2 regions of the Hafnia sp. CBA7124 genome follow, and region 1 is predicted to be linked to the other one. Evidence: predicted binding sites of a transcription regulator. Region 1 holds the regulator's gene; the other holds the start of a gene.

Evidence for each region. The regulator ArgR, encoded in region 1, controls arginine synthesis, uptake and breakdown. The targets are predictions, from matches to a motif close to ANTGAATAAAAATACANT.
Region 2: the regulator ArgR is predicted to act here: its motif matches at 2,044-2,061, upstream of argC (N-acetyl-gamma-glutamyl-phosphate reductase).

The regions. Positions count from the first base shown of each region.
Region 1 is NZ_AP017469.1:545,104-555,151, forward strand. Features, by position in the region: gene CPY98_RS02535 (translocation/assembly module TamB domain-containing protein) at 1-980, shown strand, start outside; gene CPY98_RS02540 (gamma-glutamylcyclotransferase) at 980-1,333, shown strand; gene ppa (inorganic diphosphatase) at 1,410-1,940, opposite strand; gene fbp (class 1 fructose-bisphosphatase) at 2,075-3,079, opposite strand; gene mpl (UDP-N-acetylmuramate:L-alanyl-gamma-D-glutamyl-meso-diaminopimelate ligase) at 3,248-4,627, shown strand; gene yhcN (peroxide/acid stress response protein YhcN) at 4,808-5,071, opposite strand; gene yhcN (peroxide/acid stress response protein YhcN) at 5,208-5,471, opposite strand; gene argR (transcriptional regulator ArgR) at 5,887-6,357, opposite strand; gene mdh (malate dehydrogenase) at 6,826-7,764, shown strand; gene CPY98_RS02580 (helix-turn-helix transcriptional regulator) at 7,818-8,129, opposite strand; gene ispB (octaprenyl diphosphate synthase) at 8,342-9,313, opposite strand; gene rplU (50S ribosomal protein L21) at 9,573-9,884, shown strand; gene rpmA (50S ribosomal protein L27) at 9,903-10,048, shown strand, end outside.
Region 2 is NZ_AP017469.1:115,273-125,320, forward strand. Features, by position in the region: gene ppc (phosphoenolpyruvate carboxylase) at 1-579, opposite strand, end outside; gene argE (acetylornithine deacetylase) at 849-1,997, opposite strand; gene argC (N-acetyl-gamma-glutamyl-phosphate reductase) at 2,165-3,175, shown strand; gene argB (acetylglutamate kinase) at 3,208-3,987, shown strand; gene CPY98_RS00580 (argininosuccinate synthase) at 4,063-5,277, shown strand; gene argH (argininosuccinate lyase) at 5,423-6,796, shown strand; gene CPY98_RS00590 (dihydrolipoyl dehydrogenase) at 6,858-8,306, opposite strand; gene CPY98_RS00595 (glutathione peroxidase) at 8,397-9,131, opposite strand; gene oxyR (DNA-binding transcriptional regulator OxyR) at 9,283-10,048, shown strand, end outside.

The sequences.
Region 1 (10,048 bases):
ATTGGCGTGTGATTGATGCATGGCGTGCGCAGATTGCAGTGAAAGGAGATCGCGTTCGCGTAACTGTTCCGCCGATGGTGCGTTTGGATGTGTCACCGGATATTGTGTTTGAAGCGACGCCGAAGATGTTTGCTTTAAACGGCTCGGTGGGTATTCCTTGGGCGCGAATCACGGTACAAGAGCTGCCTGAAAGCGCGGTGTCGGTATCGTCTGATGAGGTGATGCTGAACAACCAACGCCAGCCGATAACGCCAGCGTCGGCATCGATTCCGATTAACAGCAATTTGAATATTCACATTGGCCCTAACGTTCGCTTGGATGCTTTTGGTCTGAAAGCGAAATTGCAGGGCGATCTGAAGATGGTTCAAGACGAACATGGTCTTGGCTTAAATGGTCAGGTTAATATTCCTGAAGGTCGTTTTGCCGCGTATGGGCAAGATTTGCTTATCCGCAAAGGTGAATTGATCTTCTCTGGGCCACCAGAGCAGCCATTGCTGAATATTGAGGCAATTCGTAACCCTGATGCCACGGAAGATGACGTGACAGCAGGGGTACGTGTAACAGGACTTGCTGATCAGCCGAAACTAGAAGTATTCTCAGATCCTGCCATGTCACAGCAGATGGCGCTGTCTTATTTGCTGCGTGGGCAAGGATTAGAAAGTTCGGGAACGGACAGTAATGCCATGACATCAATGCTGATCGGCATGGGTGTGGCGCAAAGTGGTAAGCTGGTGGGTAAAATCGGCGAAACCTTTGGCGTGAGTAATTTATCTCTGGACGCTCAGGGCGTTGGAGACAGCTCACAGGTTGTTGTGAGTGGTTATGTACTACCAGGATTACAGGTAAAATATGGTGTTGGGATATTTGATTCGTTGGCGACGCTAACGTTACGCTATCGCCTAATGCCAAAATTATATCTGGAAGCGGTGTCTGGACTCGATCAGGCACTCGATTTGCTCTATCAGTTTGAGTTTGAGTGATGCGAATTATTGTATATGGAAGTCTACGTCGTAAGCAGGGCAATAGTCATTGGATGACTAACGCCATGTTGCTGGGTGAATGTGAGCTCGAAGGGTATGAGATGTACGATCTCGGCCATTTTCCGGCGGTAGTTCCGGGCGATGGAAAGGTATTTTGCGAAGTCTATCGCATTAACTCTTCCATTTTAGCCGAGCTGGATGAGCTGAAAAGCAACAGCAAGGATTACCGTAGAGAGCTGATTCAAACGCCATTTGGCAGTGCGTGGATATATATCTATCTGTACTCGGTAGACAGTTTGCCACGAATCAAATGCGGCGACTGGTTGAAACGCGATCAGGAATGTGGCGAATAACACGCTGCTTGTCTGACAGTAAAACATAAAAAAACACCGCCAATGGCGGTGTTTTTTTTCGTGCACGTGAAAACAATTATTTGTTTTTAGCGCGCTCGAAAGAGGCAACGATTTCAGCTTTAGCGGCTTCAGCGTTATCCCAACCTTCAACTTTAACCCACTTGCCTTTTTCCAGATCTTTGTAATGTTCAAAGAAGTGGGAGATTTGGGCACGCAGCAGTTCAGGCAGATCGTTCACATCTTTGACGTGATCGTATTCTTTGGTCATTTTGCTGTGTGGAACAGCAACCAGCTTCGCATCTTCACCGGCTTCGTCAGTCATTTTCAGCACGCCAACTGGGCGGCAACGAATGACTGAACCTGGCTGCAGTGGGTACGGAGTTGGGACCAGAACGTCAACCGGATCACCGTCCAGAGACAGAGTGTGGTTGATGTAACCGTAGTTGCATGGGTAGAACATCGCGGTAGACATAAAACGGTCTACGAACAGGCAGCCTGTTTCTTTGTCTACTTCATATTTGATTGGATCAGCGTTAGCTGGAATTTCGATAACTACGTAGATGTCTTCTGGCATGTCTTTGCCAGCAGGGACGTTAATCAAGCTCATGTCGGTTTCCTTTAATCAAACCAGAAATGGAGTGACGGCTATTATAGCGGTCACTCCACAAATGAACAGTCTGCCCGACATCTTTCAAGCGTTCGGCTTGTCGCCTCACGCTTGAAATTTACCGGGAGGCAGGATTAGGCGTCTGGGAAATCGCTCATGAAGCGTTCAGCGTCTTCTACCATAGAACTGGTGCCAACGAAGAAAGGTGCACGCTGATGCAGTTTTTCCGGTGCAATATCCAGAATACGACGGAAACCGTCGGTCGCTTTACCGCCCGCTTGTTCGGCTAAGAATGCCATAGGGTTGCATTCATACAGCAAACGCAGTTTGCCAGAAGGATGGCTTGCGGTGCTTGGGTAAATATAGATACCGCCCTTGAGCAGGTTACGATGGAAATCGGCAACCAAAGAACCAATATAGCGTGAGGTATAAGGGCGATGAGTCGCTTCGTCTTGTTCTTGGCAATACTTAATGTATTTCTTCACGCCGAGAGGGAATTTGATGTAGTTCCCTTCGTTGATGGAGTACATATTGCCTTTTTCAGGGAAACGCACGCGTTCATGTGACAGGCAGAATACGCCCAGCGATGGGTCATAGGTAAAGGCGTGAACTCCGTTGCCGGTGGTGTATACCAGCATCGTTGAAGAGCCATAAACCACATAACCAGCGGCAACCTGACAATTTCCCGGCTGCAGGAAATCTTCTTCGGTAACCGGCTGCCCAATTGGCGTAATGCGGCGATAGATAGAGAAAATCGTACCGACCGACACGTTAACGTCGATGTTGGAAGAACCGTCTAACGGATCCATTAAAACGACATATTTACCGTTGTTGGCGCGATCGCCCTCAAAAATAACAATATCGTCTTCTTCTTCCGATGCGATACCCGCCACCTCTCCACGCGCTTTTAAAGCGGCTTTGAGTTTTTCATTGGCATAGAGATCCAGTTTCATCTGAACCTCACCCTGCACGTTTTCCGCACCACTTGCACCGAGAATATCCACTAAACCCGCTTTGTTGATATCGCGGTGGATAATTTTGGCACCCAGTTTAATTGCGGAGAGGAGAGCGGTTAGTTCGCCAGTAGCGTGTGGAAAATCTTGCTGCTTTTCGACGATAAACTCGCCTAAAGTTTTCATGACACATTCCCTGATTCTGCGAAGGAGTAGCGATTTATTTACAAACCGCCAACGTTTTCGCAGCTATTCTAGCCAATGTATAAAGTGATTCCTAGGTAATTCCATTTCGCCTAAGCCGTTCACAGCGTTAGAATGTGAACTGACTCGATGTAATCAACTGGAAACGATATGCGCATTCATATTCTTGGAATCTGCGGCACATTTATGGGCGGCCTTGCTTTGCTGGCTCGGACGTTAGGACATGAAGTGACGGGTTCTGATGCCAATGTTTATCCTCCGATGAGCACGCTGCTTGAAAAAGAAGGGATCACATTGATGGAAGGTTATGATCCTTCCCATTTAGATCCTGCACCTGATTTGGTGATCATTGGTAACGCAATGACGCGTGGCAACCCTTGCGTGGAAGTTATTCTGGAGCAGGGGATCCCATACGTTTCTGGTCCACAGTGGCTGCATGATGAAGTTCTACGCCATCGTTGGGTGATTGCGGTTGCAGGTACCCACGGCAAAACCACAACGGCAGGGATGGTCACTTGGATCTTGGAAGAGTGCGGCTATGAGCCAGGCTTTGTGATTGGTGGCGTTCCTGGAAACTTTGACGTTTCCGCTCGTATGGGCAACAGCCCATTCTTTGTGATCGAGGCCGATGAGTACGATTGTGCCTTCTTTGATAAACGATCCAAGTTTGTGCACTACTGCCCGCGTACGTTGATCCTCAATAATCTTGAGTTTGATCATGCGGATATTTTCGACGATCTTAAAGCGATCCAGAAACAGTTCCATCATCTAGTTCGTTTGGTACCGGGCAAAGGCCGTATTATTTTGCCGAGCAACGATGCCAATCTGAAACAGGTTATGGGGATGGGTTGCTGGAGTGAGCAAGAGCTTAGTGGTGAAGAGGGAACGTGGAACGCGCGTAAACTCAATCCAGATGCTAGCCATTACGAAGTTTTGCTGGATGGTGAAGTCGTGGGAGAGGTTAGCTGGGGCTTAGTGGGTGAGCACAATATGCATAACGGCTTGATGGCGATTGCCGCTGCCCGTCATGTTGGCGTGTTGCCTGTCGATGCTTGCCGTGCCTTGGGAAGCTTTATCAATGCCCGTCGTCGTTTAGAGCTTCGTGGCGAAGCCTTTGGCGTGAAGGTTTACGATGATTTTGCACACCATCCTACGGCTATTTTGGCAACGCTGGCGGCTTTACGCAGCAAAGTCGGTGGAACCGCACGCATTCTTGCTGTGTTGGAACCGCGCTCTAATACTATGAAAATGGGCGTATCTAAGAATGACCTAGCCCCGGCGCTTGGCCGTGCGGATGAGGTCTTCTTATTCCAGCCACATCACATTCCGTGGCTGGTCACTGAAGTGGCAGAGGCTTGTGTTCAGCCGGCTCACTGGAGCGCCGACGTTGATGTTCTGGTAGATATGATCGCTAAAACAGCGCAGCCTGGCGATTATATTTTGGTGATGAGCAACGGTGGCTTTGAAGGGATCCATAGCAAATTGTTGAAAGCACTTGAGCACAAGCAAGAGATTGCTGAGCAACAGTAAGTTGCCGCTCTAATGAATCAGCCGTGGCTTAGTCCACGGCTTTTTTGTGCCTGATATTTTGATAAAAAAAAGCCTCCGCAAGCGGAGGCAATGGGGTTCGTCGGGTTAGACGAGAGTGTTAGCTGGCTGAATCGGGTTAGACACAGGAAGCGCCAGCCTTATGATGAAACATCTTAATAATTAACGGTAAATCTCAGCGGTGGCGTGGTAGTTGCCATCCAAATGAGCTTCAACGATATGGAATGCGGTAGCGCCTTTGGCGTCAGCTTTATCGGACAGCTGTGCTTTGATATCTGAAGGCGAACCATCGATACCACTGATGGTTATAGTGCCAATGGATTGCATAGAGGAAGCCTGCTGTGCGCTGATGGATTGCGCAGCAAAAGCACCAAAAGAAACCATAGAAAGAAGACTTAAAGCAGCAACGGTAGTTTTGATTTTCATGATTATTTTCCTATTTTTCATTCTGCCGCAGTACTTCGATCTTAGATTCAATGACGATATTCTTTTGGTCACTGCGGTTTAACTTTAGCGATTCATTTACGGAGTTTGTGCTCCGCAAAGCAGGTGAATCCGTATTTTATTTGTAGATTTCAGCAGTTGCGTGGAATGAGCCTTCGTTGCGGGCTTCAACTACGCGGTAAGCTGTTGCGCCTTGCGCATCAGCTTTAGCTGACAGAGCCGCTCTGATATCAGAAGGAGCTGCGCTTACGCCGCTTACGCTGATGGTGCCAACAGGCTGCATTTTTGATGCCTGTGCGTTATCAACCAACTGAGCAGCGAATGCGCCGAAAGAAAGAGAAGAAAGAACGGCTAGAGTTGCAACAGTAGTTTTAATTTTCATGATGTATCCCTCAGATATTGTTTTATTTAGTTTTGAACTGTGATTCAAATCACGAAAACAAGTGTACACCTAGTAACTCGAAAAATTAATAGCGAGCTAATGGTTTGTTAGGTTTATTTGTTTGGTATTGTTTTGATGAATAGATCTAAATGGAATAAAAACAGCGCAAAAAACACACTTTTAAGACTAAAGTCTAATTAAATCAATAAAGTAACATCATGTTGCAAAATGTGCGGTCCGTAGCGTTTGTGACCGGCAGGAATATGGATATAGGACTGATTGACCATTAATGCTATTTGAAGTAGCGAATCATGCTGTATGAGTTGTGTAATTAAGCGGAAAAGAGTACGGCAACTTTAAGGAGGGCGGACGGGGACAATCATAGGCCTGACAGATATCAGGCCTGAGAACAGGATTACAGTTCTTGATCAAACAGCGACAAAATAGCGTCGTGCAGCTGCTCAACGGAGAACCCTTTTGCAGGCGTGGTGAAAATTGTGTCGTCACCTGCGATAGTTCCCAAAATCCCTTCTGATTTGCCTAATGAATCCAATAGGCGTGCAATTAATTGCGCTGCGCCTGGGCTGGTATGGATAACGACAACGGATTCGTTGTAATCCACGTCGAGAACCAGATTCTTCAACGGGCTGCTCGTAGTCGGAACGCCAAGTTCTGCTGGCAGGCAGTACACCATCTCCATTTTGGCATTTCGTGTACGGACGGCACCAAATTTGGTCAGCATACGAGATACTTTGGATTGGTTGATATTCTCAAAGCCTTCATCTTGCAGAGCCTGCACGATCTCACCCTGAGAACTGAATTTCTCTTCTTTGAGCAGCGCCTTGAATGCCTTGATCAAGTCTTCTTGTTTTGTTGGAGTTCGCATTCTTCACCGTAGGAATAGAAATAGAGAACATTATTATGCGTAATAATGAATTTTTATGCAATTTAAGTGCGGAAAACGTTAAGTCGGTCACTATAGAGTTCAAACCGGCAAGGGGATGATTTTACCACCTTGCCCATAAAATGAATATGTTAGCGGGAACTTTGGTTATGTCATCGGCATTCGTAAATAGATTGTTATTAAAATGATGTTGTTGTGATGTAAAAGAAGGGTGTAATGTAATGGCTGGGTAATGAGCTGTGATAAGTGCGCAACGAATTCCTACTCTGTGGCCCTATATCTTTCATGCATAAGCTATTTTTTATTATAAACCTTGCAGTAGGACATGGAATTAGTGCGTCATATCCCAATCTTTGTGTTAACAGATTGTTTTTTAAGACATGATGGACTAAGGTGCGCGGTAATGCATTCACGGCACTCTTAAATTAAAGATAAATCAAGGAGTATAGAATGAAAGTTGCAGTTCTCGGCGCAGCCGGCGGTATTGGTCAGGCTTTAGCCCTTCTTCTCAAAACTCAGCTTCCTTCAGGTTCAGAACTCTCCCTTTATGATATTGCGCCAGTCACCCCAGGTGTCGCCGTCGATCTCAGCCACATCCCAACAGCCGTTAAAATCAAAGGTTTCAGCGGTGAAGATGCGCGCCCTGCTTTGGAAGGCGCGGATATCGTATTGATTTCTGCGGGTGTTGCTCGTAAACCGGGTATGGATCGCTCCGACCTGTTTAATGTGAACGCCGGTATCGTACGTAATCTGATTGAGCAGGTTGCTAGCACGTGTCCTAAAGCTTGTGTAGGCATCATCACTAACCCAGTGAACACCACGGTAGCTATCGCAGCAGAAGTGCTGAAGAAAGCCGGTGTTTATAACAAAGATAAACTGTTCGGTATTTCCACTCTGGACGTTATCCGTTCAAATACTTTTGTTGGTGAACTGAAAGGCAAAAATCCGGCAGAAGTTGAAGTGCCTGTTATTGGCGGCCACTCTGGCGTGACTATTTTGCCACTGCTGTCTCAGATCCCTGGTGTGAGCTTCACTGAGCAGGAAGTTGCCGATCTGACCAAACGTATTCAAAACGCGGGGACCGAGGTTGTTGAAGCTAAAGCCGGTGGCGGGTCAGCAACGCTGTCTATGGGCCAAGCTGCGGCACGTTTCGGTTTGTCTCTGGTCCGCGCTATGCAGGGCGAAAGCAACGTTGTGGAATGTGCTTACGTTGAAGGTGATGGCAAATATGCTCGTTTCTTCGCACAGCCATTGCTGCTGGGTAAAGAAGGCATTGTTGAACGCAAATCTATTGGTACTTTGAGCGCCTTTGAACAAAAAGCGCTGGAAGGTATGTTAGATGTTCTGCATAAAGATATCGAACTGGGCGAAACCTTCGTTAACAAATAATTGTTGATGGAATACGGGTGGTCAATACACCCGTTTACCTGTTCCATCTGAATTTAACCGCCGGCTTTGATTGCTGGCGGTTTTATTTTTTTTGGTTTGCGTTGGCGCATGAGCCGCTGTCTATCAATCAGTTGATGCGTACTGATATCAAAATAGCGACTTGGCCATATTTCAGAAGGGTGTATCCCTAAGGCGTGAGCAATAATTAACTCACCTTTTGGCCAAGGGCGAGTCAAGGCATTCGATAGCGTGGTACTTGAGAGCCCTGAGGCTCTTGATAACCCACTGAGCGTAATATTTCTTTTATGTAATGCAGCAATAATATCTGCATGATGCCAATCTTCTAGGCATTGACTCTCTGCCATAATTCATTCCTTTGCAATGACACATAAACAGGGGAGAGAAATAGGGTTTGCGTGTATTGCTACTATCTAAAAACACTCTTTAAATTTCAATTAATTTCCAATTATTTCAATAATAAGAAACTCGTTATATTTATTCTATTATTATGTTTAATAAAGATTTTACATAAAAAAAGAGCCTTTCGGCTCTTCCTTTTGTTTCTAAAAAAAGAAAATTAGAATTTTCTATCTACCGCCATATTAGCGAGCCCAATCAGTGCCTCTTTGTAGCTTGATTCTGGCAATGCTTGTAGCGCTAAAATCGCTTTATCGGCTTCTTCTTCTGCACGTTGGCGGGTATACGTGAGTGAACCCACTTCGTGCATTGTTTCCAGCACAGGCTCAAGCAAATGGCGTCCATTGCCTTCTTCGATGGCTTTACGGATCATCGCAGAACGCTCCGGTGTGCCATGCTTCATCGCATGTAGCAGAGGCAATGTCGGCTTTCCTTCATTCAGGTCATCACCGGTATTTTTACCCAGTGTTTTCCCGTCTGCATCGTAATCCAAGAGATCGTCGATCAATTGGAATGCGGTGCCAAGATAGCGCCCATAGTCTTGCAAGGCGATTTCCTGTTCGTGCGTGGCTCCAGCAAGGATCGCCGAAGATTGCGCTGCCGCCTCAAACAAACGAGCCGTTTTGCTGTAGATAACGCGCATGTAGTTTTCTTCAGTGATGTTCGGATCGTTAACGTTCATCAACTGTAAAACTTCACCTTCAGCAATAACGTTAGTTGCCTCGGACATCAGCTCCAAAACGCGCAAAGACTGTAGGCTTGTCATCATCTGGAACGAACGGGTATAGATAAAATCACCAACTAAAACGCTGGCAGCATTACCGAAAGCCGCATTTGCCGTAGCTTTGCCACGTCGCATATCGGATTCATCGACCACATCGTCGTGCAGCAGCGTTGCGGTATGAATAAATTCAATTAACGCCGCGACGGTGATGTGTTTATCCCCTTCGTAATTTAATGCTCTAGCCGACAATACTGCGATCATCGGGCGAATCCGTTTACCTCCACCGCTGATAATGTAGTAGCCTAACTGGTTGATTAGACTAACTTCAGAGTTTAGTTGCTGAAGAATTGTTGCGTTTACATCCGCCATGTCCTGCGCGGTTAACTCAGTAATTTGTTCTAGGTTCATTGTATTAATTCAACTGTGTTTCCATTTTCCGCCAGGCGAAAGCCCGCATGCAGGCTGTCACAAGCCACCAACTATAGTATGATTGTACTTGAAAAACGTATTAGATAAACGGCGCGAAGAGAACTGTGTTTTTTTTCTTCTTTTCTCCTGATTCTACCCTTGTCTTCTGAATGATTTTTGCGTAGAATTCGCGCCCTATTGTGAATATTTATAGCGCGTATTGGGCAACGAACCATGCGTGCGGAAATGCGGAGTTTATATGTACGCGGTTTTCCAAAGTGGTGGTAAACAACACCGAGTAAGCGAAGGTCAGACTATTCGCCTGGAAAAGCTGGACATCGCAACTGGTGAAACTGTTGAGTTTGACCAGATCCTGATGGTCGCCAATGGCGAAGACATCAAGATTGGCGTTCCATTTGTTTCTGGTGGCAAAGTTAAGGCTGAAATCGTTGCTCACGGTCGTGGCGAGAAAGTAACTATCGTTAAGTTCCGTCGTCGTAAGCATCATCGTAAGCAGCAGGGTCACCGTCAGTGGTTCACTGATGTTAAGATCACTGGTATCAGCGCTTAATTCTAGGAGAGCAGATTAATGGCACATAAAAAGGCTGGCGGCTCGACTCGTAACGGTCGCGATTCAGAAGCTAAACGTCTGGGCGTAAAACGCTTTGGCGGCGAAGCAGTATTGGCAGGTAGCATCATCGTTCGTCAACGTGGTACTAAATTCCACGCTGGCAA
Region 2 (10,048 bases), 430 kb from region 1:
ATTTTTACGAATTTCATCGGTATGCCATGATTGAGCAACCAGCTGGCGCAGACGACGCATGATTTGATTGCGTTCGTAGTCGGCTAAATCGCTGTGATCGAGCTGGCTAAGGCAGTTGTTAACCTCAACCAGTTTATGAATCAGGGTACGGCGGGTGATTTCAGTAGGATGAGCGGTGAGGACTAACTCAATGGAGAGGTCGTCTACGGCTTTTTTGATCTGCTCATCGCTGAGATTGTTGTTTTTCAAACGGGTGAAAAGTTGAGCCATCACTTCAGGGTTACTTGCCGCTTCGCCATGAGGGGAAATGCTGTGATATTGCTCGGCGGTATTTGTCAGACTCAGGAATTGGCTAAAGGCGCGGGCAACCGGCAACAGCTCATCATTCGACAAGTTTTGTAGCGTCGTTAACAGTTCCTGACGGCTTGCATCGTTACCCGCACGTGAGGATTTTGATAATTTACGGATAGTCTCAACGCGGTCTAGGATATTCTCGCCCAGCGCTTCTTTGATGGTGTCGCCGAGCAGCTTCCCTAGCATACTGACGTTACTTCGCATTGCCGAATATTGTTCGTTCATAAGACCCCTGACCCCTCCAATATGTAAATTTCTTTCACCCGAAAGGCGTAGACCGCCTCTTTTATAAAGCCACGTTCCATTGTCTACGTCAATTGTCACAATTTATTGCTAAACGACATGAATTTGGTGATTTAACTGAAATTTAATTACACGGTGACGGGAATTAACGTTTCTAATAACAGTTACGTTGCAAACGGCGGCGATAGGGTGATATCACCGCCGTTTTCACTGCGAATAATTCATTAAAGCGCGGATCGGTAATTCATCGATTATCTACAAAAATGTCTAACCACTTGGCCGATCAAATCACGCGTGGGCTGGATGAACGACGTTGCTAAGTACTCATCGGGCTGGTGGGCTTGATCGATTGAGCCGGGCCCTAAGACTAGTGTAGGACAAACTTCCTGAATAAATGGCGCTTCGGTGCAATAGTTCACCACTTCCGCACGCTCGCCTAATAATCCCTCGATAACCTGCACCAGCGGGGCATGGACAGGGCATTCGTATCCTGGGATCGGCACATGCAGGTGTTCAATGGTTAAACGGCCCGGCCATTTTTCACTGACTGGAGCAAGTGCCTGATTGAGTAACTCGTCAATATCGTTAAGCGTCATGCCCGGTAACGGACGAATATCCATATGCAATTCGCAGCAGGCGCAGATTCGGTTAGGGGCATCGCCGCCGTGAATATGACCAAGGTTCATGGTTGGATATGGAATGGTAAAAGCATCGTGGTGGAAGCGATCTTTTAGCGTGTTACGCAGCGTCAGCAGATGGCCGATGGAATCATGCATCAGTTCGATTGCGTTTACGCCGCGCGAGGGATCGCTGGAGTGGCCGGATTGTCCTGTGATGCGGATCGCTTCTGATAAGTGTCCTTTGTGCGCACGCACGGGTTTGAGTGAGGTTGGCTCACCGATGATGGCGCAATCGGGGCGAAGGTGCGTCGTTGCGGCGAAATAACGCGCCCCAGCCATGGTGGTTTCTTCATCGGCGGTAGCCAAAATATAAAGTGGCTTGCTGAGCTGGCTCAAATCCACATCGCGCAGCGTATCCAGAATAAAAGCGAAAAAGCCTTTCATGTCTGCGGTGCCGAGTCCGTAAAGCTTATTGTCGTGCTCGGTAAGCGTGAAAGGATCGCGCGTCCAGCGCCCATCATCAAACGGCACGGTATCCGTATGGCCCGCCAGCATCAGCCCGCCACTTCCCTCGCCATAACTGGCGAGGAGATTAAATTTGTTACGCGTATGTGGCACGGCCTGCACTTCAACCCGAAAACCAAGATCGCTAAACCAGCCTGCGAGTAAGTTGATTAATGTTTCATTGCTTTGATCGAGCGCGCTGTCCGTTGCACTAATGGATGGAGTGGCGATCAGGGCACGGTACAGCTCAATAAATGGCGGTAATTTCATATTCACTGTTGACAGCCTTTCGTTAGGATAGTATCAATATTCATGCATTATTTATGAATAAAAATACAATAAGCGCTCGCCGAATGAAACCGTAAAAGTTATGATGAGCAGCGCCAAATGTAATTTTTCCGATCAACAATCTTTCATAAAAACTAAGAAGGTGGAATCGATACATGTCTACGTTAAACGGGTTAATTGTAGGAGCCAGCGGTTATACCGGCGCGGAACTCGCCGCTTATCTGCAGCGCCATCCTCATATGAACATAACCGGTTTAACGGTTTCAGCGCAAAGTGCAGATGCGGGAAAATTGCTTTCTGATTTGCATCCTCAGTTGAAAGGCATTGTTGATTTACCGTTATTGCCGATGAGCGATGTGGCGGCAATGGCAAAAGATGTTGATGTGGTTTTTCTTGCTACGGCGCATGAAGTTAGTCATGACCTAGCCCCTCAGTTTTTGCAGATGGGCTGCGTGGTGTTTGATCTTTCCGGTGCTTATCGGGTGAATCAGGCCAGTTTTTACCAAGATTATTATGGATTTACTCACCAGCATGCCGACTGGCTCGACAAAGCGGTTTACGGATTGGCGGAGTGGCGTGCTGAAGATATTAAACAGGCTCAACTGGTGGCCGTTCCCGGCTGCTATCCCACCGCGTCACAGCTGGCATTAAAGCCGCTGATTGATGCGGGTCTGCTCGATTTAAACCAATGGCCGGTTATCAACGCCGTTAGCGGTGTCAGTGGTGCAGGGCGTAAAGCCAGTATGACGACCAGTTTTTGCGAAGTGAGTTTGCAGCCTTATGGCATTTTTACACATCGCCATCAGCCTGAAATTGCGACCCATTTAGGAACGCCGGTGATTTTCACTCCGCACTTAGGCAATTTCCCTCGCGGTATTTTGGCCACGATTACCTGCAAATTAACCGCGGGTGTAACGGCTGAGCAGGTCGGCGCTACTTATCAGCAGGCCTATGCAGAAAAACCGTTGGTTCGCGTCTATGACAAAGGCGTTCCGGCGATAAAAAACGTGGCGGGAACGCCGTTCTGCGACATCGGCTTTGCGCTGCAGGGTGAGCATCTGATTATTGTGTCTGCCGAAGATAACTTACTGAAAGGCGCGGCGGCGCAGGCGGTGCAATGCATGAATATTCGCTTTGGATTTAATGAAACCCAATCATTGCTGTAACGACCAAACGTTAACTTTAAAAAGAGACTGCTATGAATAATCCATTAATCATCAAGTTAGGTGGCGTACTGCTCGATAGTGAAGAGGCGATGCAACGTTTGTTTCAGGCTTTAGTTGCTTACCGCCAAAGCCATCAGCGACCACTGGTGATTGTTCATGGCGGTGGCTGTTTAGTGGATGATTTGATGAAACAGCTCAATTTGCCGGTAGTGAAGAAGAACGGACTGCGCGTCACGCCAGCCGATCAGATCGGCATTATCACCGGTGCGCTCGCCGGTACGGCAAACAAAACGCTGCTGGCCTGTGCCAAGAAACACAAAATTGCAGCGGTAGGTTTGTCATTGGGCGATGGCGATATGGTTGAAGTGAGCCAGTTGTCAGAAGAACTCGGTCATGTGGGCAAAGCGAAAGCGGGTTCACCTGCGCTGGTCACGACGCTGTTAGCAACGGGCTATCTGCCGATTATCAGTTCGGTTGGGATCACCGCGGAAGGCGAATTGATGAATGTGAATGCCGATCAGGCTGCTACCGCATTGGCGGCAACCTTAGGCGCGGATTTGATTTTGCTGTCAGACGTTAGCGGTATTCTGGATGGCAAAGGGCAGCGTATAGAAGAAATGACGGCTGCCAAAGCAGAGCAACTGATCGTTCAAGGCATTATTACCGATGGAATGATTGTAAAAGTAAACGCTGCGCTTGATGCCGCTCGGTCTCTGGGAAGGCCGGTTGATATTGCAAGCTGGCGCCATGCCGAGAAACTTCCGGCATTGTTTAACGGCGTGCCGGTAGGCACCAGAATTCTCGCGAATTAATTACCCGTCAATTTAGGGTAATAACGACCTAATCTAACTAAATAATTTTAAGTTATTGAGATAAAGGAAAAGACTATGGCAACGCAAGGCATCAGCAAAATCGTTCTGGCTTACTCTGGCGGCTTGGATACGTCGGCAATCATTCCTTGGCTGAAAGAAAACTACGGCGACTGTGAGGTTATTGCATTCGTGGCAGATATTGGACAAGAGCGTGAAGACTTGGTTGGCGTGGAAGAAAAAGCGCTGCGCTCTGGTGCTTCAGCCTGTTATATCGCCGATCTGCGTGAAGAATTCATTAAAGATTATGTTTACCCTGTGCTGAAAACCGGTGCGCTGTACGAAGGAACCTATTTGCTGGGAACCTCAATGGCGCGTCCACTGATTGCCAAAGCGCAGGTTGAACTCGCCCTGAAACTCGGTGCGGATGCGCTATGCCACGGTGCAACCGGTAAAGGTAACGATCAGGTTCGTTTCGAAACCACCTATACCGCGTTGGCTCCACAACTGAAAGTTGTTGCTCCTTGGCGTGAGTGGGATTTACGTTCGCGTGAGGCGCTGCTGGACTATCTGAAAGTGCGCGATATCCCAACCACGGCATCGTTGGAAAAAATCTACAGCCGTGATGCCAATGCTTGGCATATTTCCACCGAGGGCGGCGTGCTTGAAAGCCCATGGAATGCCTCGAACCAAGATTGCTGGGTCTGGACCAATTCCCCGGAAGATGCACCAAATGAGTCTGAATTAGTGACCGTTGGTGTTGAAAACGGCGAAGTAGTGGCGGTTAACGGCAAAAAAATGAGCCCGTTTGCCTGCTTAGAAGCGCTGAACGTGTTGGGTGCAAAACACGGTGTGGGCCGTATTGATATCGTGGAAAACCGTCTGGTAGGGATCAAATCCCGTGGCTGCTACGAAACCCCAGGGGGCACCATTATGATGGCGGCTCTGCGCGGCGTAGAGCAGTTGGTTCTGGATCGTGATTGCTTTAAATGGCGTGAGCAGCTTGGTCAGGAAATGTCCTATGTTGTATACGATGGCCGCTGGTTTGCGCCGCTGCGTGAGTCCATTCAGGCAGCCGCTGATTCCATCGCCAAAGATGTTAATGGCGAAGTCGTGATTAAGTTGTATAAAGGACAGGCAACGGCGATCCAGAAAAAATCTGGCAACAGCCTGTATAACGAAGAGTTTGCTACCTTCGGCGAAGATGACGTTTACGATCACAGCCATGCGGGCGGCTTTATTCGCTTGTTCTCGTTGTCATCACGTATTCGTGCGCTGAACGAGAAGAAATAATAGCAGGCCTTCCCCCTCCCAACCTCCCCCTTCACAGGGGGAGGAGCCGATCGAGCAACGATTGCGGACAGCTCCCTCCCCTGTGAAGGGGAGGGTTGGGGTGGGGTAATAATGAGTAGAACACTAAAATTTAACGGAGCATCACATGGCACTATGGGGCGGGCGGTTCAGTCAGGCGGCAGACCAGCGGTTTAAGCAATTTAATGACTCACTGCGGTTTGATTACCGATTGGCTGAGCAGGATATTACCGGCTCGGTGGCATGGTCGAAGGCGCTGGTTACCGTGAATGTTTTAACGGTTGAAGAACAGCAGAAGCTGGAAAACGCGTTGGGTGTTTTGCTTGAAGAGGTTCAGGCAAACCCTGAGGCGATTTTGGCCAGCGATGCAGAAGATATTCACAGCTGGGTTGAGACGCAGCTGATTAATAAAGTCGGTGATTTAGGTAAAAAACTACACACGGGGCGTAGCCGTAACGATCAGGTTGCTACGGATCTGAAACTCTGGTGCAAGAATGAGATCGGTGAGTTGTTACTGGCTGTTCAGCAGTTGCAGCAGGCGCTGGTGGTAACGGCTGAAGCTAATCAGGACGCGGTGATGCCGGGTTATACCCATCTTCAACGCGCTCAACCGGTGACTTTTGCACACTGGTGCTTGGCGTATGCTGAAATGTTGGCGCGTGATGAAAGCCGTTTGCACGATACGTTGAAGCGTTTGGATGTCAGTCCGCTTGGGTGTGGGGCTTTGGCGGGCACGGCTTATCCAATCGATCGTGAACAGCTGGCGGAATGGCTAGGTTTTGCCAGCGCAACGCGCAACAGTTTGGATAGCGTTTCTGACCGCGACCACGTGCTGGAACTGCTTTCTAATGCGTCCATTGGTATGGTGCATTTGTCGCGCTTTGCGGAAGATCTGATCTTCTTCAACAGCGGTGAAGCGAACTTTGTAGAGTTATCCGATCGTGTGACTTCTGGCTCATCGTTGATGCCACAGAAGAAAAATCCCGATGCATTAGAACTGATTCGCGGTAAATGTGGTCGTGTGCAGGGCGCGTTGACCGGCATGATGATGACGTTGAAAGGCCTACCGTTGGCCTACAACAAAGATATGCAAGAAGATAAAGAAGGCCTATTCGACGCACTGGATACGTGGATGGACTGCCTGCATATGGCGGCGCTGGTGCTGGATGGTATTCAGGTGAAGCGCCCTCGTTGCCAAGAGGCGGCAGAACAGGGATATGCTAACGCAACAGAATTAGCCGATTACCTCGTCGCGAAAGGTGTTCCGTTCCGTGAAGCCCACCATATTGTGGGTGAAGCTGTGGTGGGAGCGATTAAGCAGGGTAAAGCGTTGGAAGCATTGAGCCTCAGCGAACTGCAAAAATTCAGCAGCGTGATTGGCGATGACGTTTATCCTATTTTGTCACTGCAATCTTGCCTAGATAAACGCAGCGCCAAAGGTGGCGTTTCTCCGCATCAGGTCGCTCAGGCGATTGCCGAGGCAAAGCAGCGCCTGCTTTAGTTGAGTTGTTGTATCAATGAAAAACCGGGCAATGCCCGGTTTTTTAGCGAAATTTGCGACGTTATTCACCCGGACAGCGCATACAGCGCTCGGTCTCGCTGCCGCCGATGCGCAGCTTACTTTGTAAATCACGCAATGCGGTTCGCAGGCCTTCTTCTATTACAGGATGATAGAACGGCATATCCAGCATTTGATCGACGGTCATACCTTGTTGATGCGCCCATGCGAGCAGATGTGCAATGTGTTCAACTTCTGGCCCCATCATTTCAGCACCAAGGAATTTGCCCGTTCCTTGTTCGCCATAAACATGCAGTAAGCCTTTGTTACGCAGCATGACGCGAGAACGTCCTTGGTTTTCGAAAGAGACTTCGCCAACCTCAAAGCAGCCACAGGCACCATATTTTTGGCTGAGTTCACGATAGGTTGAACCGACCATGGCGATTTGTGGATCGGAGAACACTACCGAAATTGAACTGCGGCGTAATCCCGGCTTCACTTCTGGGAAGCTACCCGCATTATCACCGGCAATTCGAGCCTGATCGCTGGCTTCGTGTAACAGCGGTAGCTGATTGCTTGCATCACCGGCGATAAAAATATGCGGCACGCTGGTTTGCATGGTCAGTCGATCGGCGACCGGAACGCCGCGTGCATCAAGCTCAAGCGACGTATTTTCGATGGCGAGATTATCAACGTTTGGACGACGACCTGTGGCCGCCAGCACGTAGTCCACCATGATTTCCTGTGGCTTACCGTCTAAATCCTGATAGCGAATAAATACGCGATCGCCTTCGCGTTGCATGATCTCGACTTTCACATCGGGATCGAGATAAAACTCTTCGCCTAAAGCGCGGCGAGCATAATCGCGTACATCGCTGTCCGTGAGAGGGCCTACGGCACCACCGACGCCAAAGACTTTAACTTTCACGCCGAGACGATGAAGTGCTTGGCCGATCTCTAAACCGATAACGCCGGGGCCAAATACCGCAACAGATTCAGGCAGATCGTCCCAGTTAAATACATCATCATTGATAATCAAGCGATCGCCGAGATCGTTCCACGGTGCCGGCCATGTTGGGCGAGAACCGGTGGCGATAACGATGCGTTTTGCCACGATGCGGGTGTGATCGTCAACTTGTAGGGTATTGTCATCGATAAAACGGGCGTAACCGAGAATTTTGTCGTTGTCAGGAATACTGGTGACGCCTTCCATCACAAAACCCACGAAGCGGTCGCGTTCGCGTTTAACGCGAGCCATGACTTCGCGGCCATCAATTTTTATTTCACCCTGAGGGTGAATGCCAAAACCGGGAGCGCGCTCGATTTGATGCACGGCTTCTGCCGCGGCAATGAGTAATTTGGAAGGCATACAGCCAACGCGAGCACAGGTTGTGCCAAATGGGCCACCCTCGATCATGACAACGCTTGGCGTAGAGAGTTTTGCTGCGCGATAGGCACCTAGACCTGCTGTACCGCCGCCGATAACGGCCACGTCAACATTGAGTTCTTTCATGAAGCTATCTCCTGAAATCGGAAAAAAAGGCGGGACGAGCCCGCCAAAATGTTGGCTTACTTTTTTATAATAACGACTACTTGCAGGTGATTATGCCTGTTGCAGGTAAACTTCTAAGTCATCGCTGCCACCGATATGCTGTCCACCGATGTAAACCTGTGGAACAGTCGCTCGGCCAGTTACAGCGCGCAGGCTCACGGTGGTTGCGTCTTTACCCAGCACGATCTCTTCATACTGGATGCCGCGGTCTTGCAGCATTTGTTTGGCTTTAGCGCAGTATGGGCAACCTGGTTTGGTAAACAGGGAAACCGAAGCCTGCACCTTGAAGTCGGGTGCTAAATATTTCAGCATGGTATCTGCATCAGATACTTCAAACGGGTCGCCTGGCTTGTTAGGTTCAACAAACATTTTTTCAACCACGCCGTTACGGACCAGCATGGAATAGCGCCATGAGCGTGGGCCAAAGCCGAGATCGGCTTTTTCGACCAGCATGTTCATGCCTTTGGTAAATTCACCGTTGCCGTCTGGAACGAAAGTGATGTGCTCTGCTTTCTGGTCAGCTTTCCATGCATTCATTACGAAGGTGTCGTTAACGGAAACGCACAGAATGCTGTCGACGCCTTTTTCATGGAACACGGGAGCCAGCTCGTTATAACGCGGCAGATGGCTTGATGAACAGGTTGGGGTGAATGCACCCGGCAGAGAAAACACGATAACGGTTTTGTCTTTGAACAGGTCATCGGTAGTCACGTCAATCCACTGGTCGCCCTGACGGGTGTGGAAAGTTACCTGTGGAATTTTCTTACCTTCTTGGCTAGTAAACATGGATTAACCCTTTAATTATTAGATTAAAAATTACTGGTGTTGGCGTGTCGCCGTTCGTTGATGGACATTATTCACACTTAGGCTTGATAGTTCTAATCGTTCATTGCTATCTTATTTATCGCCATGAGCTATCATGGCTCGGAGGATAAATATGAATATTCGAGATTTAGAATACCTAGTGGCGCTGTCTGAACATCGCCATTTTCGTCGCGCTGCCGACTCATGCCACGTCAGCCAACCAACGCTGAGTGGTCAAATCCGTAAGCTGGAAGATGAGTTGGGTGTGATGCTTCTGGAGCGTACCAGCCGTAAGGTACTGTTCACCCAAGCAGGATTATTACTTGTCGATCAGGCACGTACGGTTCTGCGTGAGGTTAAAGTACTTAAAGAGATGGCTAGCCAGCAGGGTGAGGCGATGTCCGGCCCACTGCACATCGGCTTAATCCCAACGGTTGCGCCTTATTTACTGCCACAGATTATTCCAACGCTGCACAAGACTTTCCCTAAGCTGGAAATGTATTTGCATGAAGCACAGACCCACCAACTGTTAGCGCAGCTTGATAGCGGCAAATTGGATTGTGCGATTCTGGCATTGGTCAAAGAAACCGAGGCATTTATTGAAGTGCCATTGTTTGATGAGCCTATGAAGCTGGCGGTGTATAACGGCCATCCTCTGGCAGACAAAGATAAAATTGCGATGTCTGAGCTGGCCGGCGAGCATTTGTTAATGCTGGAAGACGGGCATTGTCTGCGCGATCAGGCGATGGGATTCTGTTTCCAAGCAGGGGCAGATGAAGATACGCATTTCCGTGCAACCAGCTTAGAAACGCTGCGCAACATGGTTGCTGCGGGAAGCGGTATTACTTTGCTGCCAGCATTAGCGGTTCCACCTGAACGTGAACGCGATGGCATTTGCT